Regions from separate parts of the Stappia sp. genome, predicted to be linked through region 1. Evidence: riboswitches for the same ligand, from Rfam matches in the RefSeq annotation. Region 1 holds a riboswitch; the other holds the start of a gene.
The links. Region 1 has a riboswitch for cobalamin ahead of ABL312_RS09215 (TonB-dependent receptor domain-containing protein). Riboswitches for the same ligand answer to the same signal wherever they lie in the genome.
Positions count from the first base shown of each region.

Region 2: another riboswitch for cobalamin. It lies ahead of cobU (bifunctional adenosylcobinamide kinase/adenosylcobinamide-phosphate guanylyltransferase); the one in region 1 lies ahead of ABL312_RS09215 (TonB-dependent receptor domain-containing protein).

Region 1 covers NZ_CP157793.1:2,085,854-2,100,169, reverse strand. Annotated here, with positions in the region: gene ABL312_RS09220 (ABC transporter substrate-binding protein) at 1-741, opposite strand, end outside; gene ABL312_RS09215 (TonB-dependent receptor domain-containing protein) at 873-2,762, opposite strand; cobalamin riboswitch at 3,007-3,222, opposite strand; gene ABL312_RS09210 (cation:proton antiporter) at 3,305-5,029, opposite strand; gene ABL312_RS09205 (helix-turn-helix domain-containing protein) at 5,029-5,328, opposite strand; gene ABL312_RS09200 (universal stress protein) at 5,458-6,339, shown strand; gene ABL312_RS09195 (Lrp/AsnC family transcriptional regulator) at 6,392-6,853, opposite strand; gene ABL312_RS09190 (acetyl-CoA acetyltransferase) at 6,992-8,161, shown strand; gene ABL312_RS09185 (acyl-CoA synthetase) at 8,163-9,767, shown strand; gene ABL312_RS09180 (hypothetical protein) at 9,848-10,369, shown strand; gene ABL312_RS09175 (PPC domain-containing DNA-binding protein) at 10,366-10,791, shown strand; gene ABL312_RS09170 (SDR family oxidoreductase) at 10,788-11,636, shown strand; gene ABL312_RS09165 (TRAP transporter substrate-binding protein) at 11,658-12,692, shown strand; gene ABL312_RS09160 (TRAP transporter small permease subunit) at 12,819-13,352, shown strand; gene ABL312_RS09155 (TRAP transporter large permease subunit) at 13,404-14,316, shown strand, end outside.
Region 2 covers NZ_CP157793.1:1,101,612-1,115,927, reverse strand. Annotated here, with positions in the region: gene cobN (cobaltochelatase subunit CobN) at 1-2,913, opposite strand, end outside; gene cobW (cobalamin biosynthesis protein CobW) at 2,939-4,039, opposite strand; gene cobU (bifunctional adenosylcobinamide kinase/adenosylcobinamide-phosphate guanylyltransferase) at 4,036-4,593, opposite strand; cobalamin riboswitch at 4,721-4,945, opposite strand; tRNA gene ABL312_RS04875 (tRNA-Asn) at 5,172-5,247, shown strand; gene ABL312_RS04870 (leucine-rich repeat domain-containing protein) at 5,428-9,234, shown strand; gene ABL312_RS04865 (hypothetical protein) at 9,462-10,742, shown strand; gene ABL312_RS04860 (GNAT family N-acetyltransferase) at 10,748-11,911, shown strand; gene ABL312_RS04855 (hypothetical protein) at 11,922-13,280, shown strand; gene ABL312_RS04850 (aspartate kinase) at 13,381-14,316, opposite strand, start outside.

The DNA of each region.
Region 1 (14,316 bases):
CTCCAGCGGCAGCCGGGTGGTGCCGGCCAGCCCCAGATCCGCGCCGAGATGGCGGTAGCCGGCCCGCGTCACGATGGCGTTTTCCAGCGTGCCGTCGCCGGTGGTGAAGCTGTTGGCGGCAAAGGAGCCGATCACGGGCGCCGGCGTCGGGCGCGGGCGCCCCGCGTGTTCGCGCGCCGCCGCCAGTTCCGCGTCGAGCCCGGCGATCAACGCCTGCGCGCGGGTCTCTTGACCCAGCAGGGCGCCCATGCGCCGCACGGCGGCGCGGATATCGTCGAAATCGTTGGCCGGCGCGAATTCCTCCACCCGCCGGTCGAGCCGCCGCAACAGGTTGACGGTTGCGCGCTTGGTGAAGGTGCCGGCGAGCACCAGATCCGGCTCGAGCCGGAAGACCTCCTCCGCCAGACCGTGGTTGATGGGAAACCGATCCGCCTCGGCGGTCATCAGCGACATGCCGGGATCGCGCGCGAACCGCGAGACCGACACCAGTTGTCCCGGTGCCGCGATCAGCATGGCCAGCTGATCGGTGCACAGGTTGATCGAGACGACGCGCCGGGGCGGTTCCGCTGAGGGTTCCGCAAGGGTGGGCCCCGCGCCGGCGAGGTAGACGAGGCCCGCAAGCGCGAGCCCCGCGCACTGCAGGCGCCATCGCAGGCTCCGGCGCAGCAGTGCCCGTGCGCGCGAGGCCGGCGCGCCGGTGGCGGCCAGGGGCGAGAGCGAAGAGGGCGTCATGGTGGGCATCGGAGGCATCGCGTCGGCCGCACACTTTGGGCTTCGCGCCTGTGCGCCGGGCGCGCGTTCAGGCGGAGCAGTCTCGGGCGAAAGCCGGGCGCGATGCAGGATCGCGCCCGCCCCGTGGTCGGACCCGGTCGTCAGAACGTGGCCTTCACGCCGGCGTAGGCGGTGATGCCGGCCGTGTTGTAGCCGTAGATCTCCTCGTAGTTCGTGTCGAGAAGGTTCTCGATGCGTCCGAAGAGCGTCACATGCTCCGCGACGCGGTAGTCGGCGCCGACATTGACGAGCAGATAGTCGTCCAGCTTGACGCGGGTGCGCGGGGTGGCGTTGACGAACTCGTTGTCGAACATCCGCCCGTTGTAGACCGCGTCGAGGAAGACGTTGCCGCGTCCCTCGTTGAAGCCGTAGATCACGCCGAAGGCGCCGGAGTGCTTCGGACGGCGGACTTCCTCCGTGCCGGACGGATCGGTCGCGTCAAGATAGGTGTAGCTGCCCTTGACGAAGAGATTGTCGAGAACCTCCAGGCCCATGGCCACTTCCACGCCCTGCCGCTTCGAGGTGCCGTTCAGGTTGACCGGCGTGCCGATGAAGGTCGGCGGCGGGAAGGTCGTCGTGATCTCGTTTTCCAGACGCTCGCGGAAGTAGGTCACATCCAGCGTGAGCCGGTCGTTCCACAGGCGCTGCTCGACGCCGATGTCCCAGCCGAAGCTCTCTTCCGGCTTCAGGTTCGGATTGCCGTTGAAGCGTCCGGGATTGAAGCCGAACTGCTCGTAGAAGGTCGGGTTGGTGACGCCGGTGCCGACCGAGGCATGAAAACGCGTGCCGGTCTCATGCACCTTGTAGGCGGCGCTGGCGCTGTAGGTCACGCTGTCCTTGAAGGCCTCGTTCTGGTCGTAGCGCAGACCCGCGCTGACGAAGACCCGGTCCAGGAACGCGCCCCGATACTCCGCGACATAGCCCACCAGATCGCGGCTTTGGGTCGGCACCTGCGCCGGGGTCGCGGGAAAGGCGGACTTGAAGGATTCCCGCTCCCATTCCAGCGCGGCGGTCAGGCTGTGCTCGGCTTCGAGAAAATCGGTCCTGAAGGTGCCGGTCGCCTGGTAGCTGGCGTGGATGCGCTGGTCCTCGTTGCCGCTTGGCGATCCGTTCACCGCGTTGTAGTCGCGCCGCTCGATGTCGGTGTATTCGACGCGCGCCTTCTGCACGAGGCGGTCGTCGAACAGGGTCCACGACAGGCCGGCGCCGGTGAAGAACTCGCGGTTTTCCGAATTGCTCAAGGTGTCGATCACCAGACCCTGGGTCGGTCGGTCGGGCCGGCGGAAGTCCTGGTCGTCCGTCGCGGTCTTGCGGTCGACGTAGCGCGCGCTCCAGTCGAAGGTGAGCGCATCGGTGATGTCCCAGTTCAGCTTGCCGTTCAGCGTGCCATTGTGACCGCCGTCCTTCTCGGAGCCGAAATCGGACAGGTTGAAGCCGTCGTTTTCCCGGAAGGCGGCGGACACGGCGATGTCGAAGGTCTCGCCGCCGCCGCGCACGCTGGCCGCGCCGAGCCGCGTGCCGTCGGTGCCGCCTTCGGCGCGGCCCGTGATCCGCAGGTCGTTGCGCAGACCGCCCTTGGTGGTGATGCTGATGACGCCGGCCATGGCGTTGGAACCGTAAAGCGCGCTCTGCGGTCCGCGCAGCACCTCGATGCGGTCGATGTCTTCCGCAAGCAGCCCGCCGAGATCGTATTCACCGCTGGAACTCGCCGAAACCTCGACGCCGTCGATCAGAACCAGCACGTGGTTCGCTTCCGAGCCGCGCACGCGGATCTGCGTGACGCCACCCGCGGCACCGGTGCGCGACACCGCCAGCCCCGGCACCCGGCGCAGGGCGTCGGCGACATAGCGCGTCTGCGTCTCTTCCAACTCCGTGCCCGTGATCACCGTATGCGCGCGGCCCACCGCCTCGGCGGCGACCGGCGTGCGCCCGGCGGAGACGACGACCGCGTCGAGATCGATCTCCTCGGCAATGACCGTGGTCGCGGACATTGCCGTCAGTCCCGTGACGGCGAGCACGCTCGCAATTCCATAACCCCATGCGCATCGTGTGGATGTCGCAGTCATTCGGATACACCCCTGTCGTTCGCTGACACGCTTTTCGCGCGGCCAGACGCCTTATGACAACCTGTGCGGGAAACGGGGTGCGACAGATGTCGCCCGCACGCTTCGGCGCAGGTTACGGTTCGGGTGTCACCTCAACGGAAGGCCGCGCTTCGACACACCCCGTGTCGAAGATCGGGTGACGGCCGAGGGCAGGTCTCCTGGCTTGCGGGTCCTGGCGGGCGTTCCCCTTCCCAACACGGCGTCCTCGCCGCGTCAGTGGTTCTTCGAACGTCCACTCACCGCTCACAGTTGCGGGGGCAGCCACGGATTCGGTCCCTGATGGGTACGCCTCACCGTGTTCCCTTTTCATTCGCAGTCACGCGAAACCTTCAGCAGCCTCAGATAAACGAAACCTTAAAGGCGAGTCAATTCGGTGTCGAACCTCCCGAGGGGCCTCCGGGAGAAGGAGACGCGCGGGTCGCGTCCCGTCACGACGGCTCCTTTTCCTCGCTGCGCAGGGTCGGAATGTCGGTTCGTTCTTCCTCCGGCGCGCCGCTCAGGAGTTCGACCGCCCGGTCGGCCGCGTCCTGGAACGGCTCCAGCACGATGTCGGCACCCGATCCGAACAGATCTTCCGTGTCGCGCGTCGTGTGCGAGGTCACCGCGATTCGTCCCCGGAAGCCGGCCGCGCGGGTCAGCTGGATCAGCGTGGTGCGCGTGTCCTCGTGGCTGAGGCCGGTCGGGTGGATCGGAACGGTCGACACGATCCACTCCGTGCGCTGAAGCGGCAGGTCGGTCACGAACTCCGGATCGGTCGCGTCGCCGAATTCGGTGTCCAGGCCGAGCTCGCGCCAGCGACGGATGGCGAGCGGATTGAAGTCGACGCCGAGCACCGGAATGCCGCGCTTTTGGAGGCGCAGGCCGATCGCCGTGCCGAAGCGGCCGAGGCCGAAGATGATGGCCGTGTAGCCTTTGGCCTGAAGGGCGTCGGCGTCGGAGGGTTCGCGCGGGGTGCCGCGGCGCTCGAAGACGCCGAGCAGCGGTTCGAACAGCGCATAGAGCCGGTGCGAATAGGTGATCATGTAGGTGGAGGCGGCGATGGTCACCAGGCCGACCATGGTGACGAGGCCGAGCGCATCCTCGCGCACATGACCGAGCGACACGCCCATGGCGACGAAGATCAGCGAGAACTCGCTGATCTGCGCCACCGTCAGCCCGGCGAGGAAGCCGGTGCGCTTGCGGTAGCCCATCGCCCCCATGATCGCGAGGACGATCAGCGGGTTGCCGATCAGCACGAAGAGCGAGAAGACGATGGCGCCGGTCACATGCGTGCCGAGCAGCGACAGGTCGAGCGTCGCGCCGAGCGCGATGAAGAAGAACAGCAGCAGAAAGTCCCGCAAGGGCGCGAGCCGCGCCGCGATGGTCTCGCGATAGGGCGTGGAGGCGAGCGAGACGCCGGCCAGCAGCCCGCCGACCTCCTTGCCGAGCCCGACGAAGTCGCCGATGGCGGCGAACATCGCGGCCTGGGCGATGGCGAAGATGACGAGCAGTTCCGGCGCGCGCGCCAGCCGCTCGGTCAGCGGATCGGCGACATAGCGCACGAAGACCACGACCAGCGCGACCATCGCCACGCCCGACAGCAGGACCCTGAGCACCGACCCGCCGCCGTGGCCCCCGTCGGCCGCCGCGCCGATGCCAATGGCCGACAGCACGATCATGGCGATCACGACGACGAGATCCTGAACGATCAGGAAGCCGAGGGCGATCTGCCCGTGCAGGGCGTCGATCTCCCGTTTGTCGGACAGGAGCTTCACGATGATGATCGTTGAGGAAAAGGTCAGCGCCACGGCGACATAGAGGCTGGTGACGTGCCCGAGCCCCAGGGCCAGACCGATCATGTAGCCGAACACCGAGGTGAAGAGCACCTGACCGAGACCGGTGAGAAGGGCGACGCTGCCGAGCGAGCGGATCAGCTTCACATCCAGCTTGATGCCGACCAGGAACAACAGAACGGCGATGCCGAGCTTCGACAAGAGGTCGATCTGGGCGTCCGAGCGCACCACATCGAGCGCGGAGGGACCGGCGATCAGGCCGACCGCGATGAAGCTGACGATCAGCGGCTGGCGCAGCAGGATGCCGAACAGGCCGATGCCGGCCGCCATCACGAGAAGGGCGGCGACCTCGGCGAAGGGAGAGTGAACCAGAATGTCCATCAGGGCTCGCGATCTTGAGCGGAGGAGGCGGACGGGGAGGAGGGCCCTGGAGGCGCGCCTTCCAACGTTCGGTGGGTCGCCGGTCCGGCCGTGTCTGGCGGGGAGGCGGTCGTGTCGTCTCGGGCGCGCGTGGCATGGGCGCGCAGGAAGGCATCGAGATCCGTGTCGGCGATGCGCCAGCCCTTGCCGATGTCGATGGCCCGCAAGTCGCCCTCCCGGATCCAGTGGCGAACGGTGGCTTCGCCGACCTTCAGCCGGTCGGCGACTTCCTTGACGGTCTGATAGTGGTCACGTGCCATCGGATATGCCTTTTTGACGATGTTTTGCGCAGAATACCCGAGATTGGCGCCGGATGATTGAGCGAGGTCAAATCCTGCGTCGATCTTTCGTGGTTGGCTTGGCTTGACGGCGGGGTGCAGGAGCAGGCGATGAAGACGATTCTGGTGGCCACGGACTTTTCGGAACGCTCGGACCGGGCCTTGCGCCGCGCGACGCTGCTGGCGCGCCAGTCCGGGGCGGCGCTGTCGCTGGTGCATGTGGTCGACGACGACCAGCCGCGCCGGATCGTCGACAGCGAGCGGGAACTGGCGAGCGAACTGCTGCGCGAGCAGGCCGCGACGGTGCGCTCCGTCGACGGCGTCGCGTGCGACGCGCGGATCATCCTGGCCGACCCCTTCGCCGGCATCGTGCGCGCGGCGCAGGACACGGCGGCCGATCTGCTGGTGGTCGGGCCGCACCGCCGGCAGGCGCTGCGGGACGTGTTCGTCGGCACCACGGCGGAGCGCACGATCCGCTCCGTCGCCTGCCCCGTGCTGATGGCCAATGCGCCGCCGGTGGGCCCTTACCACCACGTCCTCTTGGCGGTCGACCTCGGCGAGGGGACCGGGCACATGGTGCGCCGCTTCGCGGATCTCGATCTCGCGCCGCGCGCGGCGCGCTCGCTGCTGCATGTCTTCAACGCCGAGGAAACCCGCCTGGCGATGGGCCATGCGCTGGACGACCGCGGACGCCGGGGTGAGGTCGCGGCGGCTCAAGCCGAGGCGGATGCGGCGCTGGCCGCCTTCGCCGACGGGCTTGAAGGGGCCTGGACCCGGCGGCTGGTGCGCCCGCAGCGGGCGAGCGCGGCCGAGACGATCCTGGCGGCGGCGGACGAGCAGCGCGCCGAATGCATCGTCGTGGCCACCCGCCGCAAAGGGCTGGCCAAGGCGTGGCTCGGCAGCGTGGTGGAAGAGGTGCTGCGTCACGCCGACCGCGACGTGCTCGCCATCCCGCCGGCCGACCGCGCAGGCGGCGTCCTCGCTGCCGGCTGAGCGTCCCGGGGTCCGCGCGCCGCCGGGGCGGGCGCGGACCTTCGCCTGCGATCTAGAGCGGCAGCGCGGTGGTGTATTTCATCTCCTCCAGCAGCACCGTGCTCTGGATCTCGCGCACGCCGGGCAGCATCACCAGCTTGTCGCGCAGCAGGGTCTGGAAGTGATCCATGTCGCGCACCACCACGCGCAGGTTGAAGTCGAATTCGCCGAGCATGAGCTGCACCACCTGAACTTCGGGAATCGTCAGCGCGGCGTCCTGAAAGACGCTCAGCGACTGCCGGCCGTGCTCGGTCAGCTTGATGCGGGCCAGCACGACGGCGTCGAAGCCGAGCTTCTTGCGGTCGAGCCGCACCGTTTTTCCCAGAATGATGCCTTCTTCTGTCATCCGGCTGATGCGGCGCGAACAGGGCGACTGCGACAGGCCGACCCGCTCGGCGATGTCGGAAACGGTCAGGGTGCCGTCCAGTTGCATCGCGCGCAGAATGCGACGGTCAGTTTCATCAATGGTGAACATGAAAACCCTCCGAATTTTGATTTTTGAGCCGGAGCCATGCACGGATCTAGCGGGTGCAGCCTAAAATAGGCACAACTATGCCGATCTCAGCAAGTATCTTTTTCTGCGTGAGTTGAGGGATCACGTAGGGAAGGTGTCATGTCCGCATGTATCGTGGGATGGTCTCATACCCGGTTTGGAAAGTCATCCGCGCCGGATATTGAGGCCCTGGTCGAAGAGGTCGCGGGCAAGGCGATCGAACATGCCGGGCTTTCGCCGCAGGACATCGATGCGGTCGTTCTCGGGGTGTTCAACAACGGTTTCAGCCGTCAGGACTTCTCCGCCTCCATGGTCAGCCTCGCCGTGCCGGAGCTGCGTCACGTGCCGGCCGTGCGGACGGAAAACGCCTGTGCGACAGGCTCTTCCGCGATCCGAACGGGGCTGCAGGCCATCGAGAGCGGGCGGGCGCGCAATGTGCTGGTGATCGGCGCGGAGAAGATGACCGCGACGCCGACGGCGGAGGTCGGCGACATTCTTCTCGGCGCCTCCTATCGCAAGGAAGAGGCGGATGTGGACGGCGGGTTCGCCGGGGTGTTCGCCAACATCGCGCAGGCGTATTTCCAGAAATACGGCGATCGCTCCGACGCTCTGGCGCGCATTGCCGCGAAGAACCATGCGAACGGTCTGCGCAATCCCTATGCGCACATGCAGAAGCCCTTCGATTTCGACTTCTGCAGCACGGTCTCTGAAAAGAATCCCATCGTGGCGGGACCGCTGAGGCGTACCGACTGCTCGCTGATTTCCGACGGGGCGGCGGCGCTGGTGCTGTCGGACGCGGATGCGGCGCGGGCCACGGCGCCGCGCGCCATCGGCTTTCGCGCGGCCTGTCAGGTCAACGACTTCCTGCCGCTCAGCCGGCGGTCCAACACGTTCTTCGAGGGCGCCGCTCTGGCCTGGCAGCAGGCCTGCGAGGAGGCCGGCGTGTCGGTGTGGGACCTGTCCTTCGTGGAGACCCATGACTGTTTCACCATCGCGGAACTGATCGAATACGAGGCGATGGGTCTCGCCGAGCCGGGGCAGGGGGCGTCGATCATCGACGAGGGCATTTCGACCTTCGAGGGGCGGCTGCCGGTCAATCCCTCCGGCGGACTGAAGTCCAAGGGCCACCCCATCGGGGCGACGGGCGTCTCGCAGCACGTGATGGCGGCCATGCAGCTTGCGGGGGAGGCCGGCGACATGCAGCTCGACGCGCCGGAGCTGGCCGGCGTGTTCAACATGGGCGGCGCGGCGGTCGCGAATTACGTCTCCATCCTGGAACGGGTGCGCTGACATGAGCGGTCTGGCACGCATGTCCAACCGGGTGATGAACCTCGGCGACCTTCTCACCCAGGCGGCGACCCGGCTGCCGGGCGCGCCCGCCGTCATCTGGGGCGAGCGCAGCTGGAACTGGGCGGAAATGAACGCCCGTGTGGACGCCTTCGCCAATTCGCTGCTCAAGCTCGGCGTCGGCAAGGGCGACAAGGTGATCGTGCACGCGCGCAACTCGAACGAGATGTTCGAGACCATGTTCGCCACCTTCAAGCTCGGTGCGGTGTGGGTGCCGACCAACTTCCGGATCCTGCCCGCCGATGTGGCGCATATCGCGCAAACCTCCCGGGCAACGGCGATGATCTACGACGCGGAGTTCGCCGATCATGCCGATGCCGCGCGGGCGGCCGGGGTCGGGCTGATCGTGTGCTTCGGCAAGCAGCGCCCGGGCGAGCACCATTACAGCGACCTCGTGCGCGCCGGCATGGGCACGCGGTTTCGCGCGGAGCCGGTCGAGCGCGACGATCCCTGCTGGTTCTTCTTTACCTCCGGCACCACCGGGAAGCCGAAGGCCGCCGTGCTCAGCCACGGGCAGATGGCCTTCGTGATCACCAACCATCTCGCCGACCTGATGCCCGGCATGAGCGAGCGCGATGCCTCGCTGGTGGTGGCGCCGCTGTCGCACGGGGCGGGCATTCACCAGCTCATCCAGGTGGCCCGGGGCGTGCCGAGCGTGCTGACCGAAAGCCCGCGCCTCGATCCGGAGGAGGTGTTCCGGCTGATCGAACGGCACAGGATCACCAACATCTTCACGGTGCCGAGCATCCTCAGCGCGCTGGCCGGCCACGAGGCGGTGGACCGTCACGACCATTCCAGCCTGCGCTACGTGATCTATGCCGGCGCGCCGATGCTGCGCGCGCATCAGAAGCGGGCGCTGGAGAAGCTCGGGTCCTGTCTGGTGCAATATTTCGGTCTGGGCGAGGTCACCGGCGCGATCACCGTGCTGCCGCCGCATCTGCATAGCGCGGAGGACGGCCCGCAGGCCCGCGTCGGCACCTGCGGTATTGCCCGCACCGGCATGCAGGTCAGCATTCAGGACGAGGACGGCGCGCTCCTTGCGCCCTTCGAGACCGGTGAGATCTGCGTCATCGGGCCGGCCGTGTTCAACGGTTATTTCGAGAACGACACGGCGAATGCCGAGGCCTTTCGCGACGGCTGGTTCCGCACCGGCGACGTCGGCCATCTCGACGACAGCGGCTTCCTGTTCATCACCGGCCGGCGCTCGGACATGTTCATTTCCGGCGGGTCCAACGTCTATCCGCTGGAAATCGAGGAGGCGATCGCGGCGCATCCGGCGGTCGCGGAAACCTGCGTCGTCGGCATGCCGGACGAGAAGTGGGGCGAGATCGGCGTCGCCGCCGTGGTGGCCGAGAGCGGCGCCGAGGTGAGCGAAGCGACGCTGCGCAAGTTCCTCGCCGATCGTCTGGCCTCCTACAAGATCCCGAAACGCTTCGTGTTCCTCGAGGCGTTGCCGCGATCCGGCTACGGCAAGATCACCAAGAAGCTGGTGCGCGAGGCGCTCGAGGCCCGTTTCGCGGCCGAGGCCTCGCTGCAGGAGGAGGTCTGATGGGCGGGATCGGTCACAGGACGACGAACGGCGCGGATGTATCCGGGGGCACTCCGGCGGTGGCACTGCGGACACGGCTGATGCCGCATCCCGGGCCGGTCGCGCCGGACCGCTTCACCATCGCCCGGCATGAGCGCGCCAGCCCGGCGCGCGTGCATCTGCCGGCCGGCGTGACGCTGCTGGACGCGCTGCGGGATACGGCTTCGGCGCTCGGCGGCGGGCAGGAGGAGCAGGCGGTCGTCTTCACGCTGATCCACGGCGGCTTCGCCCCTTGCGTGCATTGCCTGGCGACGGCCGACCCGACGGGCCACACGCTTGCGACCTATACCCCCTGGCAGACACGCCGGGCGGTCGAGGTGCTGGGCGGCTCGGCGACCTTCGGGATTTCGGTGGACGGGGCGCCGATGGTGCATTGCCACGCCTGGTTTTCCGATCCCGACGCGGGGACGCTGGCCGGCGGTCATCTCGACTCGGCGGCCACGGTGCTCGGCCCGCGGGGGCTTGTTGTGCTGGCCTGGGGGCTCGGCGCGATCTCGGTGCGCCAGACATCGGACGCGGAAACCAATCACGCGGTCTTCATGCCGCGGGAGTGCCGGGCGTGAGCGCGGGCGCGCAGATCGAGACCGGGCGCACGGGGCGGATCGTCTATGCGCGGGTGCGGCCGAACGAGGACCTGGTGCTCGCGGTCGAGAAGATCTGTCTGCGCGAAGGCCTCCGCAATGCCTTTCTGCGCGGCAGCCTCGGCAGTCTGACGGATGCCTGCCTCGTGTTGCCGGACGGCTCGACGACGCTTCTCAAGGGGCCGGCGATCGAGGTGGTGAGCATGTCGGGCGAGGTGCGCGCCGATGCCAGCGGATCGCCGGAGGCGGAGCTGCGCGGCATGGTGTGCACGCCCGAGGGGAAGATGACCGGCGGCCGCTTTCTGCGCGGGCAGAATCCGGTCTGCGTGACCTTCGAGATCGCGCTCGAGGAATGGGTGCCGGACGACGCCGGGCAGGACGCCCCGTCGCCGGAGGGCGCATGAACGACCTGGCGCACAGCGACCGGGCCCACAGGGAGCGGGCAGACAGGGAGCCGGCACACGGAGAGCCGCCACACAGGGACGGCGCTTTCCTGGTGACGGGCGGCGCCTCGGGCATCGGCCTTGCGAGCGCGGTCTGGCTGCTGGGGCGCGGCGCCGCGGTCGCTTTGGTGGATCGAGACATGGAGCGGCTCGACGAGGCGCTGGAGCGTCTGGGGGAGGTCAACGGCCGCGTATGCGCGGTGGCCGCCGATGTGTGCGACGAGGCGGCGATGCGCGCGGCCTTGCGGAACGCGGTCTCTTCGCTGGGCCGGCCGCTGACCGGGCTGGTCAACAGCGCCGGCGTGGCGCGCAACACGCATTTTCTCGACACCTCGCCGGCGCTCATGCGCGAGACGTTCGAGGTCAATGTGATCGGCACCTTCGTGGCCTCGCGCGCGGTCGTCGACCACGTGCTCGAGGTGCAAACGCCGGCCTGCGCGATCGTCAACGTCGGCTCGGTGTCCGGCATGACCGGCAACACCGGGCGCACGGCCTACGGCGCGTCCAAGGCGGCGGTGATCCAGATGACGCGGGTCATGGCGACCGAACTCGCCGAGCACGGGATCCGCGTCAACGTCGTCTGTCCGGGCCCCGTTGAAACGCCGATGGTGCGCGGCGTGCACATCGACGGCGCGGCCCGCAAATGGATCGAGAGGATACCGCTGCGCCGCTATGCGCAGCCCGAGGAACTGGCCGAGTTGATCGGCTTTCTGGCTTCGCCGTCTGCAAGTTTCGTGACCGGTCAGGTCTTCGTTGCGGACGGCGGATTTCTTTCGGCCGGCATTGAGGCCACCGAAAGAGCCTGAAATCCAGGATGGGAGGATGATATGAAGAAGCGTGTATCCTTGCTGGCGGCCGCGTCGGTCGCGGCGCTGAGCCTCACGGTGGGGGCGGCCACGGCGCAGAAGCTGGAAATGACCAGCGTCTATCCGGGCACGTTCCCGATTCTCGGCGACATCGGTCGCGAGATCGGCGGGCGCATGGAACTGGTCTCGGGCGGCGAGATTTCGCTGCACTTCAACGAGCCGGGCGCGCTGGTGCCGGCACCCGAAGCCTGGGACGCGGTGTCGATCGGCGCGGTGGACGCCGCCTGGTACTCGCCGGGCTTCGCGCAGGGCATCATTCCGGCGGCGGCCATGTTCACTTCCGTGCCGTTCGGTCCGGAAGCGCCGGAATATCTCGCCTGGTACTACCACGGCGGGGGTGAGGAGATCTGGGAGGAGATCACCGCCAAGCACAACATCAAGTCCATCATCTGCGCCACGCTTCCGCCGGAGGCCTCGGGCTGGTTCCGCGAGCCGATCGAGAGCGTCGAGGACATGAAGGGCATCACCATGCGCTTCTTCGGTCTCGGCGCGCGGGTGATGGAGCGTCTCGGCGTCTCCGCCCAGACGCTGCCCGTGGGCGACACGGTGCCGGCGCTGGAACTGGGGACGATCGATGCCGCGGAAATCTCCATGCCGGCGCTCGACTATGCGCTCGGCATGCAGAATTACGCCGGCAACTACTACTTCCCCGGCTGGCACCAGCAGACCTCGCTGATCACCCTGCTGATCAACCGGGATATCTGGAACGGCATGAACGAGCGCAATCAGGCGGTCGTCAAGGAAGTGTGCCGTTCGGCGGTCGCCCAGTCGATTGCCTGGGGCGAGGCGATCCAGTTCGAGGCGCTGCAGGCGCTCACCGAGCAGGGGGTGACGATCCAGAAGTGGTCGCCGGAGATCCTGGAAGCGATGGAAGCGGCCTGGATGGAAGAGGTCGAGGACCTGTCGGCGGACGCGGATTTCGCGCGCACCTGGGAGTCCTACAGCACCTTCCGCGAGAACTACCAGATCTGGCGCGATCTCGGATATCTGCGCTGATCTCGCGCTCCCAAGCCTGAGGTCTTCTCCCGAGACACAAGGGCTTCTCCCGGCCGCCCGCGCGGCGGCCGGGGTTCCGTTCCCCCGCAAGTCCTTGACGTCGGTCCCAGTAGCAGGTTCGAGACGATGCTGAAACTCGCCCATGCCTTTGCGATTCTGCCGCGCCATGCCCATGCCTTCGGCGGCTGGTTGCTGTTTCTGCTGGCGCTGGTCATCGGCTACGACGTGGTCGGACGCAAGTTCTTCGATACCGGGTCGACCCTCCTGCAGGAGGTGCAGTGGCACCTGCACGGCGCGGCGCTGATGCTCGGCTTCGGGGCGACCTATCTCAGAGACGCGCATGTGCGCGTCGACCTTCTGCGCGAGGGGTTTCGGCCGCGGACGAAGCTCTGGCTGGAAGCGGCGGGGATCGTCGTCTTCCTGATCCCCTACATCGGGTTCCTGTTCTACTTCTCGATCGATTTCGCGCACCGCGCCTGGATCTCGGGCGAAGGCTCCGTCGGGGGCGGGGGACTGTCGCACCGCTGGGTGATCAAGTCCTTCCTCGGGATCGGTTTCGCGCTTCTCGTGCTTGCCGCGATCTCGGTTCTGCTGCGCTGCATTCACGGCCTGCGCAGCCCCAGTGTGGCGCCGCCGTCGCCGTTCCTCGACGAGCAGTAATCCGCCGCCGTCGACGCCCCGCCCTTTCATCCGACGAATGGAGACCGTGCCATGCTGGCCGAATGGTTGCCCGCGATCATGTTCCTGAGCCTGGTTGTGTTCATTTTCTCCGGCCTGCCGGTGGCGATGGTCCTGGGTGGCGTCTCGCTGGTGTTCGCCGCGATCGGCCTTGGAATGGGCGAGATCCGCTTCGTGCATCTGCCGCTGCTGATCAACCGCATCTTCTCGGGCATCATGGCCAATCAGGTGATGGTCGCCGTGCCGATGTTCGTGGTGATGGGGACCTTGCTTGAAAAGAGCGGCATCGCGGAGGATCTCCTCGAAGGGCTGCAGACGGCGATGCGGCGGGTGCCGGGCGGACTGGCCATCGCGGTGACGCTGATGGGCACGATCCTGGCCGCCTCCACCGGCATCATCGGCGCGTCGGTGTCGATGCTGACCCTGTTGGCGCTGCCCATCATGCTGCGCAACAACTTCGCGCCGACGCTCGCGACCGGCACGATCGCGGCCTCGGGGACGCTCGGCATTCTCATCCCGCCGTCCATCATGCTGGTCATCATGGGCGACCTGCTGACGATCTCGGTCGGCAAGCTCTTCATGGCGGCGCTGATGCCGGGCCTGCTGCTCTCCGCGCTCTACCTGACCTATGCGATCACCATCAGCGCCTTGCGCCCGCAACTCGCGCCGCGTGCCAGCGAGCCGCTGTCGCCGGAGGAAAAGCGCGCGCTGATGCGCAAGCTCGCGTCCAGTTTCGTGCCGCCGGCGGCGCTGATCGCGCTGGTCCTCGGCTCGATCCTCGGCGGATGGGCGACGCCGACGGAGGCCGCCGGGGTGGGCGCGCTCGGCGCGCTCGTGCTGGCGCTGCTGCGCCGCCGGCTGTCCCTCGGCAGCCTGAACAACGTGCTGAGCCGGTCCCTGTCGACGGTTGCGATGATCTTCTTCATCTTCGTCGGCGCCACCGCCT
Region 2 (14,316 bases), 980 kb from region 1:
CGACACCCGCAGCGTGACGTCGACGCGCGGGCGGCCGAGCTCGGACAGCGACAGGATGTCGAAGCCGGTCACCCGGCCCGACCCCGGTTCCCACTTCGGCCGCGCGCCGATCAGCGCCAGCGCCTGGGCGACGTCGTCACCCCCGGTGCGCATGTTGGCCGTGCCCCAGCAGGACAGCACCACGGCGCGCGGGTAGTCGCCCTCGTCCTGGAAATGCCGCTCGACCAGCCGCTCGGCGCTCGCCGCGCCGATCCGCCAGGCGGTTTCGGTCGGCACCGCGCGCACATCGACGGAATAGAAATTTCGCCCCGTCGGCAGCACGTCGGGCCGTCCGCGCGTCGGCGCGCCGGACGGCCCCGGCGGCACGAAACGTCCGGCGAGCGCGTCGACCACGGCCGCGATCTCATTGTCGCCGGAGGCCGCAACCGCCGGGGCGATGCGCGTGCGGATTTCCTCCAGCACGGCGGCGGTCGCCGCGAAGCCTTCCGGCGCCGTCCCCGCCTCGACCAGACGCGCGGCCAGCAGTTCCAGCCGCTCGACCGTGTCGCCGACGCTGCGCCAGGGCGCATCGGACACAGCCGTGAGCGCCGCCGGGCGCGGGCCTCTCCACTCGGCCTCGAAGGCGCAGTCGAGCGGGTCGAAGTCTGTCTGGCTCGTGATCCCGGCGCGCGCTTCGCTTGGCCGGGACGACGCGGGCGCGAGACCCAGATCCTGCGCCAGCGCCCGCGTCAGTCCCGCATTGCCCGCGCCCGCGCCGCGCGGCACGCGCACCAGCGCGGCCAGCAGATCGGTCAGCAGCCGCCCCCGCGGCGCTTCGCCCAGCACATGCAGCCCGTCGCGGATCTGCAATTCCTTCAGGTCGCACAGATGCGCGTCGAGCCGGGCGAGACGGGTCTCCTCGTCCATCGCGTCGGTGAGGCCGATGTCCGCATCGAGCCCGGCGCGCGTCGCGGCATCGAGAATATCGCGGGTCAGCGCCTTGAGCCGGCGCGGATCGACGCCTTGGGCCAGATAATACTCGTCGAGCAGCACCTCGAGTTCGGCGGCGACGCCGTGGCTTTCGGCGCGCGTCAGCGGCGGCGTCAGGTGATCGACGATGACGGCCGAGGTACGGCGCTTGGCCTGCGCGCCCTCGCCCGGATCGTTGACGATGAAGGGATAGACGTTCGGCACGGGGCCGAGCACGGCCTCGGGGTAGCAGGCCGCGCTCAGCGCCAGCGCCTTGCCCGGCAGCCATTCCAGATTGCCGTGCTTGCCCAGATGCACCACCGCATCGATCCCGAAAACCGCGCGCAGCCAGATGTAGAAGGCGAAATAGTGATGCGGCGGCACCAGATCCGGGTCGTGATAGGTCTCCTTCGGATCGATGTTGTAGCCGCGCGCCGGCTGGATGCCGACGACCACCTGCCCGAAGGTCGTGACCGCGAGCCGAAAGGCGCCCTCCGCCACATGCGGGTCGCGCTCCGGCGCGCCCCAGCGGTCGGTGACCGCATCGCGAACGCGCGCGGGCAGCCGCGCGAAGTGGTCGCGATAGATGTCGAGATCGAGCGTCGCGCCGCCGGTGCGCACCGTGCGGTCGGCGAGTGCGTTGGTCGGCCCGGAACTGATGACCTCCATCAGCGCCGCGCTGTCGGCCGGCCGCCCCTCGACGCGGTAACCCTCGCGGGCGAGGGCGGCCAGCACGTTGACGCAGGAGGCCGGCGTGTCGAGGCCGACGCCATTCGCCAGCCGTCCGTCCTTGTTGGGATAATTGGCGAGCACCAGCGCGATTTTCTTCTCCGCTGCCGGCATTTGGCGCAGCCGCGCCCAGCGCGCGGCGAGATCGGCAACAAAGCCGATGCGGTCCGCCTTCGGCACGAAGCGCACGGGCCGCGACTGGGTCAAGGTGTCGCGTTCTCCCTGCTCCTTGAAGGAGACGGCCCGCGTGGTGATGCGTCCGTCGACCTCGGGCAGCACCACATGCATGGCGAGATCGCGGATCGACAGGCCCTGATCGGCGTCGTTCCACCCGTCCTGAGAGGACGAGGCGAAGATCGCCTGAAGCACGGGCGCGCCTGGCGCATCAAGTGGGGTCGGCTCATGCGCGCGCCCCGCCTTCGACACGGCGAAGGCAGTGGCATTAACCACCACGTCCGGCGGCGCGGCCTCGAACAGCGCCGCCAGAACGCCGGCCGATTCCGCCTCCTTCAGCGAGGCGACGAAGACCGGCAGCGGGTTGAGGCCGCGCTCCCGGAACGCCGCCACCAGCGCGTCGACGGGGGCGGTCTGCCCGCCCTGCAGCAGCGCCCGATAGAACACGAGCGCCGCGACAGGGGCCTCTGCATCGTCCCAGGTGGCCGTGAGATCGGAAAGCCCGGGCGCCGACACCCCCGGCAGATAAAGACCCGCGCGCGACAGCGGACGCGGCGGATCGGGCTCCGCCGCACCTTCAAGAAGATGCGCCGCATAGCGCAGCATGTTGTCGGCGTTCTCCGGCCCGCCCTCGACCAGATAGCGCCACAGCCGCTCGACCGCGCCCGCCTCCAGCGTGGAGCGGGCCGCGAGATCGGCGTCCCAGCGGTCGTCACCGGGCATCACGGCGAGCGCAATGCCATGGCCGCGCGCCAGTTCCGTCAGCCGCTCCAGCCCGTAGGGCCAGTATTCCGCGCCGCCGAGCAGCCGCAGCACGATCAGCCGCGCGCCCTGTGCCGTCGTCTCGGCATAAAGGTCCACCGAATAGGGATGCGACAGCGCCAGGAAACTGGCAAGCCGCAACCCCGGCGCCCGCTCCCCGAGCCGCTCGGCGGCGGCCGCCAGCGCCGACAGCTCCGTGTCGGCGGCCGACAGGACGAGAAGATCGGCGGGCGACTGCTCCAGGTCGACCGCCTCGTCGCCCTGATCGATCGCCCCGCTGCGGCCGGCGAGAATATGCATGCGCGCGCCCCGTCCGATGCCGGCCTCAGGCGGCGTCCGCCTCGGCGAGCAGTCCACGCACACGCGCGACATCGAAGCCGGCGACCCCGATCGCCACGAGATGGCCGGGCGCGCGCGCGTCGCGGGCGAACCATGCCTCCACCCGCGGGCCGACCGCCTGCACCATGGCGGGTGCCGCCTTGCCAGAAACCGCGACGGCACCCTTGATCCGCAAGACGCCGGGAAGCGCCATCGCGGCGGCGACGCGCGCCTCCAGATCCTTGAGCGACGCCACGGCAGGCACCGCGATCACATGGCTTTCGAAGTCGTCGTGATCGTGGTCGTGATGATGGTGATGATCGTGGTCGTCGTGATCGTCGTGGTGGTGGGGGTGGTGACCGCTCTCGTGATGGCTTTCGCGGCCCGTCATGTCGTCTTCCGAGGCGCTGCCGCGCCCGAGCAGCACGTCGGCCGAGAGGACGCCCTTTTCCGCCGCGACGATCTCCACCGCCGGGCGCAGACGCGCGGCGACCTTCGCCCGCACCGCCTCCAGCGCGGCGGCGTCGACCAGATCCGCCTTGTTGAGCACCACGAGATCGGCGCAGCGCAGCTGGTCCTCGAAGAGTTCCTCGACCGGGCTGTCGTGGTCGAGCGCGTCGTCGGCCGCCCTTTGGGCCGCGACCGCCGCCTCGTCGCTGGCGACCCGGCCTTCGGCCACGGCGGCCGTGTCGACCACCGTCACCACCGCGTCGACGGTGACGCGCGTCTTGACGCTCGGCCAGGAAAAGGCCCGCACCAGCGGCTGCGGCAGCGCCAGCCCCGACGTCTCGATGACGATGTGATCGGGCGCCTCGTCCCGGTCGATCAGCATTTCCATGGTCGGCAGGAAATCGTCGGCCACCGTGCAGCAGATGCAGCCGTTGGTGAGTTCCACCACATCGTCGGCCGCGCAATCGGGATCGGCGCAGCCGTCGACCAGCGCGCCGTCGAAGCCCATGTCGCCGAACTCGTTTACGATGAGCGCGATGCGCTGCCCCCTGGCCTCGCGCAGGAGGTTGGCGAGCAGTGTCGTCTTGCCCGCCCCCAGAAAGCCGGTGACGATGGTGGCGGGGATTTTCGGCTTCGGCGCCTTTGCGGATGCGGTCATAGGCGGATCTCCGGTTGGCTGGCGTTCGGTTTGAGGACGAGCGGCAGGCCGGCGGCGACGAGCACCGCCGCCTCGCAGGCCTGGGCCATCATGCGGTTGAGGCGGCCCTGTTCGTCGCGGAAGCGCCGGGCGAGCGCGTTTTCGGGCACGATGCCGGAGCCGACCTCATTGGTGACGAGCACCACAGGCCCGGCCGCGCCGCGCACGGACTCGGCGAGCGCGGCCACCTCGGCGGGGATATCGGCTTCGGCGAAGAGACAATTGGACAGCCACAGCGTCAGGCAGTCGACCAGCACGGCGCGATCGGGCGCGGCCTCGCGGGCGATCACCTCGGCGACGGCGCGCTGTTCCTCGATTGTCGTCCACCCGGGGCCGCGCTGATCGCGATGGCGGGCGATGCGCGCCTCCATCTCGGCATCGAAGGCGCCGCAGGTCGCGACATAGACGGGCTCGCGGCCGCTGGCACGGATGAGCCCTTCGGCGAAAAGGCTCTTGCCGGAGCGCGCGCCGCCGGTCACCAGCACGCTGCGCACGGCCGGGGCGGCCTCCGTCATGGCGCGGCGCGCGACGCGGCCGGGACACGGCCCGGCGGGTGCGGGAACGGGAAATCACCTGCGCCGGGGGGAGGCCCGGCGACTGCGAGACGAATCATGGAGCCCTCCTGCCGTCCACCCGACGGCGCGTGACGCGGTTTCGGCCGGCTCGTCTCCTGGCTTACGGGTCGTCGCCCGGCCCTGCCCTTCCCGGGCTTGTCGCCCAGTGGTCATGCAGGAAGGCTCGCCGCTCACAGTTGCGGGGGCAGCTGCGGATTCGGGAGCCCTGATTGGGTCCTCCCCCACCGCATTCCGAATTTCTCCTCCCGCGGACTTCGTCCGCTGCGGGAAGACCGGACATGCCTATCCTTACCGCGCCGGACGGGCTTCAACAAGAGCGGGCACGCACGCCACGCGCCGCGCCGCCCACTGCAAACCTGCAAGCCCGCGCACCGACAACCGCGCCGCCACCCCATGGCGCTGCCGCGATGGCCAACGCCCGCGCTGTGGAAAAGTTTTCCGACAAAAGGCTTGGCAAATCGGGACGGGATTTGCTAGAAGCTCGCCACCGACGCGATGCACTGCATCGCCAAGCGTGATCCCCGGTAGCTCAGTTGGTAGAGCAAGCGGCTGTTAACCGCTGGGTCGCTGGTTCGAGTCCGGCCCGGGGAGCCACCACGCTCCTGTTTGATTGTCCTCCCGACATTGACAGATCTTGACCACGCCGCGCATTGACGATGCTGCGGCCTTATGCGTTATCCCGCCTTTCCTGCCTCTTACCCGTGTCCGTTGCGCCTGTCGTCGGCCGTATGCTGTGATCGCGGCATTCGAGTCGTCGATTGAAGGATATGGGCATTGTCTGACAAGGATCGGATGGCCGCCGGAGAGGAAGAAGCCCGGCGCCGGATCGCGGCGTGCAAGGCAGCCCGAAACGAGGAGCTCGACCTCGGCGGTCTGGCCTTGCAGGCGTTTCCGCCGGAGGTTCTGGAGTTGACATGGCTGAAACGGCTCTTTCTCGGCCTGTCGGCAAACGCCCGGAAAATGCCGTGGTTCAGAGTCACTGAAGACGACAAACAAACAGCGAACGTGTTTCAGACGTTACCAAGCGAATTTTCATCCGCGCTATCGCGTCTGGAAGTGCTTGACCTGAGTTGGTTGCCAATTTCAGACCTGTCCCCGCTTCACGACCTTGATCACATGCGGGGTCTAAACTGCGCCTTCACACTTGTGGACAACCTCTCGCCACTTCGAAAATCCGCGAACCTCGTTTACCTCGTGTGTGATCACACTAAGATCCGCAATCTCAAGCCGGTCACAGATCTCCCTCAATTGCTGGGCCTCACTTTCTCGCATACATCGATCACAGATCTAACTTCTATCGATAGCCTAAGAAACCTGCAAATACTCGACTTTTCAGAAACGGCGGTGATCGACATAGAGCCGCTCAAAGAACTTGTATATCTGGAGAACCTAACGCTACACCACACAAGAGTTCGCGACCTATCGCCAACACGAGGGATGATGCAGCTGCGGGCTCTCGACTTTTCTGGAAGTGAAATAGACGATCTGACCCCACTTCAAGGATTGGCAGAATTGCAATGCCTCGCGTTCTCCAGAACTGAAGTCGCTGATCTGTCCGCGCTCCAAGAGCTAACGGCGCTGCAGAGCATAAACTGCTCCATTACGCAGGTCACAGACCTCTCGCCAATCGCGACACTAACGGCGTTAAAGAACCTTCAGTGCTCCGGGACGCAGGTAAAAGACCTAACGCCGATCGCAGCCCTAACGAAGTTGCAGAGCCTCGAGTGCTCTGGGACGCAGGTAAAAGACCTATCGCCGATCGCAACCCTAACGAATTTGCAGAGCCTCGAGTGCTCTGGGACGCAGGTAAAAGACCTAACGCCGATCGCAGCCCTAACGAAGTTGCAGAGCCTCGGGTGCTCCAGTACTCAGATCAAAGATCTATCTCCGGTTAAAAAACTAACAAGATTAACATTTCTTTCCTGCAAATTCACTTTGGTGACCGACCTCACACCGATCCAACCCCTCTCCAGATTACAACACCTCAATTTCACTGGAACCAATGTTTCCAGCCTCATACCACTACAAGATCTGATAGGACTGCGATCATTGGAGTGCGCCTCCACCAGAATTGTCGACCTCGTGCCACTCAAGGATTTGCCCCAACTGCAACATCTTGGCTGCTTTGATACAAGAGTGGACGATCTCGCGCCGCTCGAGAGAATCCTCACACTAAGAATTCTAGCGTTCAGCAACACAAAAGTAGCAGATTTGACCCCGCTCTCGAGGTTAAAGCGCCTAGAGCAAATCGGCTGCTCCGACACAAAGGTCAGCGACCTCACCCCGATCGCCGGCCTCACGGCGCTGCAAATCCTTCACTGTTCCGGCCTGAAGATCGAAACGCCGCCACCGCCCGAGTTCTGGATGAAGGACACACTTCAAAACCTCCGTTTCCACAGAACAAGGATCCCGGGACTTCCGCCCGAGGTCCTGTCTTCTTCCCCTATAGATAACTGCCTCCAGTCCCTGCGCGCGCATCTCGCCGATCTGGGCGACGCGCCGGTAGAGATGAGCGATGCCAAGCTCATGATCCTCGGCAACGGGCGGGTGGGAAAAACCCAACTCGTGCGGCGTCTGCGCGGCGAAGGTTTCGAGGAAAACGCCGACTCCACGCATGGCATTCTTGTCGCCGATCTCGCCGTTCCCGGGCGCCCAGCCGGCGATCCCGCGCGGTTCCATGTCTGGGATTTCGGCGGGCAGGACATCTATCACGGCACGCATGCGCTCTTCCTGCGCAGCCGCGCCGTCTTCGTGATCTGCTGGACCCCGGCAATGGAGGACAGCGACACCCATGAGCATGACGGCCTGCGGTTTCGCAACTTTCCGCTCGCCTATTGGCTCGATCACGTGCGCCAGTTCGCCGGCGACGACGCCCCCGTCCTGGTCGTGCAGACGCAATGCGACGCGATCGAGGACGAACGCGACCTGCCGGACCCGGCCCGGGAGGCGCTCAAGGGGTTCTCCGGCTTCAAGCGCGTCCTTCATACAAGTGCGCGCGACGGGCATGGCTTCGCGGCGCTCAAAGAGGATCTGAACCGGGCCTACACCAGCTTCAATCCACCCCTGATCGGCCCCGGTCGCGCGGCGGTGAAAACGCAACTGGAAGCCTGGCGCGCGGAGGATGTGGCGCGGCCCACCAAGGAGCGCAAACATCAGACCCTGAGCTACGCGACCTATCTGCGGCTTTGCGACAAAACCGGCGACATCTCCGATCCGGCGATGCTGCTGAGGTTCCTGCACAATGCCGGGACGGTGTTCCACGGGGACGGGATCCTGCACGACAAGATCATTCTCGATCAGCAATGGGCGCTGGAAGCGATCTATGCCGTCTTTCACCGGGGTCTGTGCTACCGCGCGCTCAAGAACGCCGGCGGACGTTTCACCCGGCCGGATCTGGGGGTCTATCTCTGGGACAAGGACTATGAGCCTGAGGAGCAGCGCGTGTTCCTCTCGATGATGGAAAGCTGCGGCATCTGCTTTGCCCATCGCAACGCCCATGCCAGCGATCCCGACATGATCGACTATATCGCGCCGGAACTCCTGCCCACGGAGCGTCCAGGGCACGTGACGCGGCTGTGGGACACCGAGGACGACCGCGATCGGCGGGCCGACTTCGCCTGCGATGTTCTTCCCGAAACGCTCATCCGCGGCATCATCGCGGAGATCGGGCAACAGGCCGGCGTCGATGGCGACTATTGGGCGACCGGGCTTTCCGTCTTCGAGGACGGGTCCGGCGCTGAAATCCTGATCGAGCAGCAACGCCCGGACCCCGACAGCTGGAGCGGAAACATCGTGCTGCGCGCGCGGCCACGGCAGCCAACCTCCGCCGCCCGTCCGAAGCTTCTGGACCATATGACCGGGATCGTGAAACGGCAGGCCGCCCGTTTCGGCGTGTCGCTTACCGTCAAGGGCAATGACGCTCTGCCCCGGGCGGGCGGTGTCCGCGAAGAAGAGCAGACCGAGGAGCGTGCCTTGTCGTTTTCCCAGGCCAAGCCGGCCGATCCCGAATACTTCGTGTCCTATGCCTGGGCCGACGACAAGACGCCTGAGGGAAGAAAACGGGAGGCCGACGTCGACCGCCTTTGCGCAGACTACGGGCGGCGCGGCATCCACATCGTCCGCGACAAGGACGATCTCGGCTTCGGCGACAGCATCTCGAAATTCATGAGGCGGATCGGTGCAGGCGACCGCGTGTTCGTCTTTCTGAGCTACAGGTATCTCAAGTCGTCGAATTGTATGTTCGAACTGTTTGAGATCTGGCGCACCGCGCAACAGGAGGAAGACGCCTTCCTGGACCGCGTGCGTGTGTTCACGATTGGCGACGTGGATATATGGAGCCCGATGGGGCGGCTCCGGCATGCCGCGCACTGGAAGGACGAGTTCGAAAGATTCAAGATGCACGTCAAAGAGCATGGCGCGGACTTGCTGTCCCCCAAGGATCACGCGGCCTGGCGGCGCATGCGCGAGTTTGCCCACTCAACCGGCGAGATCCTGACAATCATCGCCGACAGGGTGCACCCGCGCACGTTCGAGGAGTTCCTCGAGTGGGGCTTCGACGATCCGCCGAACGAGGCCCGATAACGCAATGCACGATGGTGTGCGCATGCAATTGCGCGTGCGGCGCACCCCTGCCCCGCCCGGCAACACCGCGTTTACCACGCGCGGGAAAAGCCCGTGACCTCAGGGGGTATCGCCGCCCTCGGTTAACCGGGCCGCAGGGCCGGCGGGCTAGTCTCGACGCCAAGTTCGAGACCCGCCGCCGCGCTTTGGCGGCCGGGCGCGGTCGTTCAGTTGCAGGGACAGGCGTCATGACACATCCGACAAGGACCGAAAGCCCGAAGGGCGCGGTGCTGCTGCTCGGCAACTATCGCCCGACGCAGGTGATCGCCCGGCGGCTCAAGGCGCGCGGGCATCGCATCGTCTGCGGGCTGGAGGGCTACGAGGGCGACGCGGAAAAGTCCCGCGCGGTCGACGAGACCTGGGATCACCCCTCGCTGTCGCGCGCGCCGGAGGACTTCGCCCGCGCGCTGACCGGTTTCCTCGCCGCGCGCGGCGACGTCACGGCGGTCCTGCCGGTCGCCGAACCGGCGGTGCGTTTCTTCGCCGAACACGACATGAGGCTGCCGGCGCATGTGCGCCTCGTCGCGCCCGACCCGGATCTGGTGCGCCGCTGCCTCGACAAGCGCTTCATGATGGAGCTCGCGCGCAACTGCGATGTGCCGATCGCGCCTTTCGCGGAGGTGCATGATTTCGACGCCTTGACCCGACACGCCCACGCCATCGGCTTTCCGCTCGTCATCCGCCCGGCCTCGGCCGACACGCTGCTGTTCGACAACAAGGCGATCACGGTGACGGACGCGGAGGACTTCGCCACGTATTTCTCGCTCTGGCCGGCGGGCCACGAACTCCTGCTGCTGCAGAAGAAGGCCGAGGGCCCGCGCCACAACGTCTATTTCGCCGCCCGCAACGGGCGCATCGAGCGGGTTCTGCATGCGCTCATCACCCGCACCGACCGCGCCGACGGGTCCGGCCTCGCGCTCGACGGCGTGACGCTGCCGCTCGACCCGGCGCTCAAGCGCGATTGCGAGCGACTGATCGCCGCCCTCGACTACACGGGCATCGGCTGCGCGCAGTTTCTGGTCGATCCCGACACCGGCACGCGCTCCTTCCTGGAGATCAACGCCCGCATCGCCGGCAATCATGCGGTCCCGGAATACTGCGGGCTGGATCTCACCGGCTTCCTGTTCGATCTCGCCACCGCGCCGCCCTCCCCGGCGCCCGCGCCCCTGGTCGAGGGGCGCGCCGGCGTCGCCTATTCCTGGCTGGCGCGCGACCTGCAGGTCCACAAGGGCGCCTATAATCTCGGCGGCCTTGCGCTTGGCGCGTATCTGCGGGCGGTGACGTCGGCCTTCGCCACCGCGCTGCGCGCGGATGTCGATGTGGGCTTCACCTGGCGCGATCCGGTCCCGGGCCTGCTGCAGATCTGCGACGAACTGCCCCTGATCGGCAAACTCACCCGCCGCCGCAAGACCGCCGCGCACCCGGCCCCCGCGCGCGCCTCCACCGCGCATCTGACCCGGAAAGCCTGACCCCGATGCACATGCCCGCCCCCTCGCCGTCGCTGACGCTGTCCCGCACCGACGCGGGCCTGCGCCCGTCGGCTGTCGTCAGGTCCTGCAAGGCCGCGACCTCGGTGCTGGACGTTCCCGCCGATCAATGGGACGCGCTCGCCGCGCGCTTCGACGATGTCGTGCAGGAACAGCTCCAGTCCTTTTACGACGGCCGGTTCCCGCGCGACGCCTTCCGCCGGCTGGCGGTCTATCGCGGCGACGATCTGATCGGCGCCGCGCTGGCCCGGCGCATGCCCTCTCCGGTGCCGGGCCTCGTGGTGCATCAGGTGCAGGGCGGCCCGATGTGGCGGCTTGCGGGCCGCGCGCCGGACTTCGGCGTTGTGCCGGAGCTTTATCGCGCGCTCGCCGAGGAGCTCGCGCTCACGCGCGGCGGGCTGCTGCTGATGCTGCCGCGGGCCGAACCGACCGACGCCTTCGATTACAACAGCGTCTTCGCCCGTCTCGGGTTTCGCGTCGTCGACCGGCCGGTGTCGCCGGAGCGCTATTTCGTCGATGTGTCGATCCCGGCGGACGAGGTGCGCACGAGCTTCAACCAGAAAACCCGCGCGCACATCAAGAAGTCCGAACAGGCCGGCCTGACGGCAGGTTTCGAGGATACGGTCGAGGGCTTCGACACCTTCTATGCGCTGTACCGGGAGATGGTCGCCCGCAAGGGACTGATGGACTACAACCCGGTCACCGCGATCCGCCACCGCATGGCCGCCGACACGCCCCTGCCGCGCCCGCGCATTCTGGTCGTGCGCAAGAACGGCGCGCCGGTGGCGGCCGCCGTGATCGACCGGCTCGGCGACCGCGCCACCTATCTCTATGGCGCGTCGAGCGATGCCGCGCTGCCGCTCAAGGCCGGCTTCTTCATGCAGTGGAAGGCCATCGAATACCTGTGCGGCGAACCGCGCCTCCTCTGGTACGATCTGATCGGTGCCAATTCGAAGGACAGCAGCCTGCACCAGTTCAAGCGCGGCCTCGTCGGCAAGCAGGGCCGCATCGGCGAGGAGGCCGCCTGGCACTGGATCGCCGGCGGTCCCGTGACCCGCCGGGTCGCGCCGCTGGCGCTCAAGGCGCGCGATGCCCGGCGGGCGGTGCGCGTGTTTCTCGACACGCTGCGCGGGCCGGCGCGGCCGGGCTGAGGCCGACGCCATGTTCCGTCTCTTCGCCAAGATCTCGACCCTGACCGGCGCGCGCCTCTTCGGCGCGGCCTGCGGCTTTCTCACCGCGCTCCTGATCACCCGCCATGTGGGAACGGAAGCGCTGGCGCTCTATGCCGTGAGTCTGTCGTCGGCCGCCCTTGTGGCGCTCTTTCTGGTGCTCGGGCTGCCCGCCTTCGCGCAGATGCTCACCGCCGAGTATCAGGCGCGCAATCAGCCGGGCAAGATCCTCGGACTGGCGCTCACCGGCTTTGTCCTGCTGCTGATACTCGGCAGCGCGCTCGCCGCGGCGGTCGTCGTCTTCGGCGATGCGATCCAACCGCTGATCCCCTCGCTCGGGCATTCCGGCCTCATCGCCGTGGCGGTGATCGCGCCGGGTGCAGCGCTTCTGACCCTCAACGGCTCGATCCTCGGCGGGCTGCAACGCCAGGTCGCCGCGCAATTGCCCGAAAGCCTGATGCGCCCGGTGACCATGCTGGCGCTGCTCGTCGGCGCGATCCTGGCGGGCGTCGCGCCGTCCGGCACCAGCCTGCTCGTGCTCGCCGCAATCGTCGTATGGGCGGCGGCGCTCGCGCAGCTCGTCTTCCTGTGGCGCGGCATCGCGGCACTCGGCCCCGGGGGCGGCCTGCCGCGCCCGCAGCTCGACCTCGCCCGCTGGCGCGAGCTGGCGCCGACATGGTTCTCGATCTCGCTCGTTTCCGACTATGTGATCGAGTTCCACCTGATCGCGGCCGCCTTCTTCCTCGCCCCGGCGGAGGTCGCGCTGCTGCATGTGTGCTTCCGCATCCGCCTGCTCGCCGGGCTCGGCATGCGTTCCATCTACAGCATCTTCCAGCCGAAGCTGTTTCACGCGATGGCCAGCGCCGACGAGGCGCGCACGCGCGACACGGTGGCGATGACCAACTGGCTGTCGGTGGGCTATTCGGTTTGCGCGCTCGTCGGACTGGCCCTGCTCGGAAGCCTGGTGCTCTCCGTGTTCGATCCCTCCTTCACGCAAGGGCATGGCCTGCTGATGCTGATCTCGCTGGCCTTCCTCGTGCGCTCCGCCTTCGGGCCGGCGATGTCGATCCTGGCCAGCCACCGCCAGCAACGCACCATCCTGGCGATCCTCGGCACCTCGCTCGCCCTCTCGGCGGGTCTCGTGGTCACCCTGACGCCGCAGCTCGGCGTGCTGGCCATCGGCATCGCCTATACGAGCGGGCTGACGGTCAACGCGGTGGCGGCCTGGCTGGTGGTGCGCCGGCGCTGGGATCTCGACACCGCCGTATGGGCCAGCGGACGTCCCCGCCTTGCGCCCTTCGCGGCGCTGCTGCAGACGCCCCCCGCGCCGGCCGCGGACCCGCCGCGCTGACCGGCGCGCCGGATCACGCGATCCTTCCAATGCAAACGGGCGCCGGGGGAAGATCCCACCGGCGCCCGTTCCGAAGTCAGCCGATTGCGTCCCGGGCCTCTCAGGCGGCGTGGCGCAGATCGCCGTCGCCGGAGCGCGCGTCGCTCTCGCAGAAGGTGCGATGCAGCGTCTTGATGGCCGCATCCTTGTCGCGGGCCGAGACGACGAACTGCACGTCGACCTTGCGGCCCGTCTCCTGCGCGGAGATCACCTCGATGCCGTCCGCGTCGAGCGCCTTGAGGCCGCCGAGCATGACCTTCAGCCCGCTCAGGTCGCGCCCGATCACCGACACGATGGCCGAGCGCCGCGTGGCGATGCGCGCGGACGGGTAGCGCTTCATCAGATCCTGCTCCACGCGCTTGAGGTGCTTCAGCGGCGCCTCGACGTGATGCACGATCGAATTGGCGTTCGACACCTTCGACACGATGCGCACGTTGTGGCGCGTCAGCACGTCGAGGATCGCGGCGTCATAGCCCTTCACGCCGACCATGTCCTGCTCGAAGAGCTCGAGCGCGGACACCGGCAGACCGGTGACCATCTCCACGCCGGCCGTATCCGCCGGTTCGGCGTCGATCAGCGTGCCCGGGTCCTCGGGCTCGAAGGCGTTCGTCACGCGCAGCGGCACGCCGGCCTGGCGCAGCGTCTTGGCGGCGTTCGGGTGGATCGCCTCCATGCCCATGTTGGACAGCTGGTCGGCCACATCGTAGTTGGTGCGGCCGATCTTGCGCACGCTGTCCGCGCCCACCAGACGCGGGTCGGCGCTGGAGAGGTGGAATTCCTTGTGAATGATCGCCTCGCGCGCGCCGGTCTGCGCGGCGATATTGGCAAAGGTCACCTCGGAATAACCGCGGTCGTACTCGCCCATCAGGCCCTCGCTGCACTGGGCATAGCCGGTGACGATGGGCAGTTCGCGCTCCAGGTCGATGCGCGCCATGGCGTTGCCGATGCGCTCGGCCAGATCCGGCTGGCTTTCGTCGCGCCAGCCCGACAGGTCCAC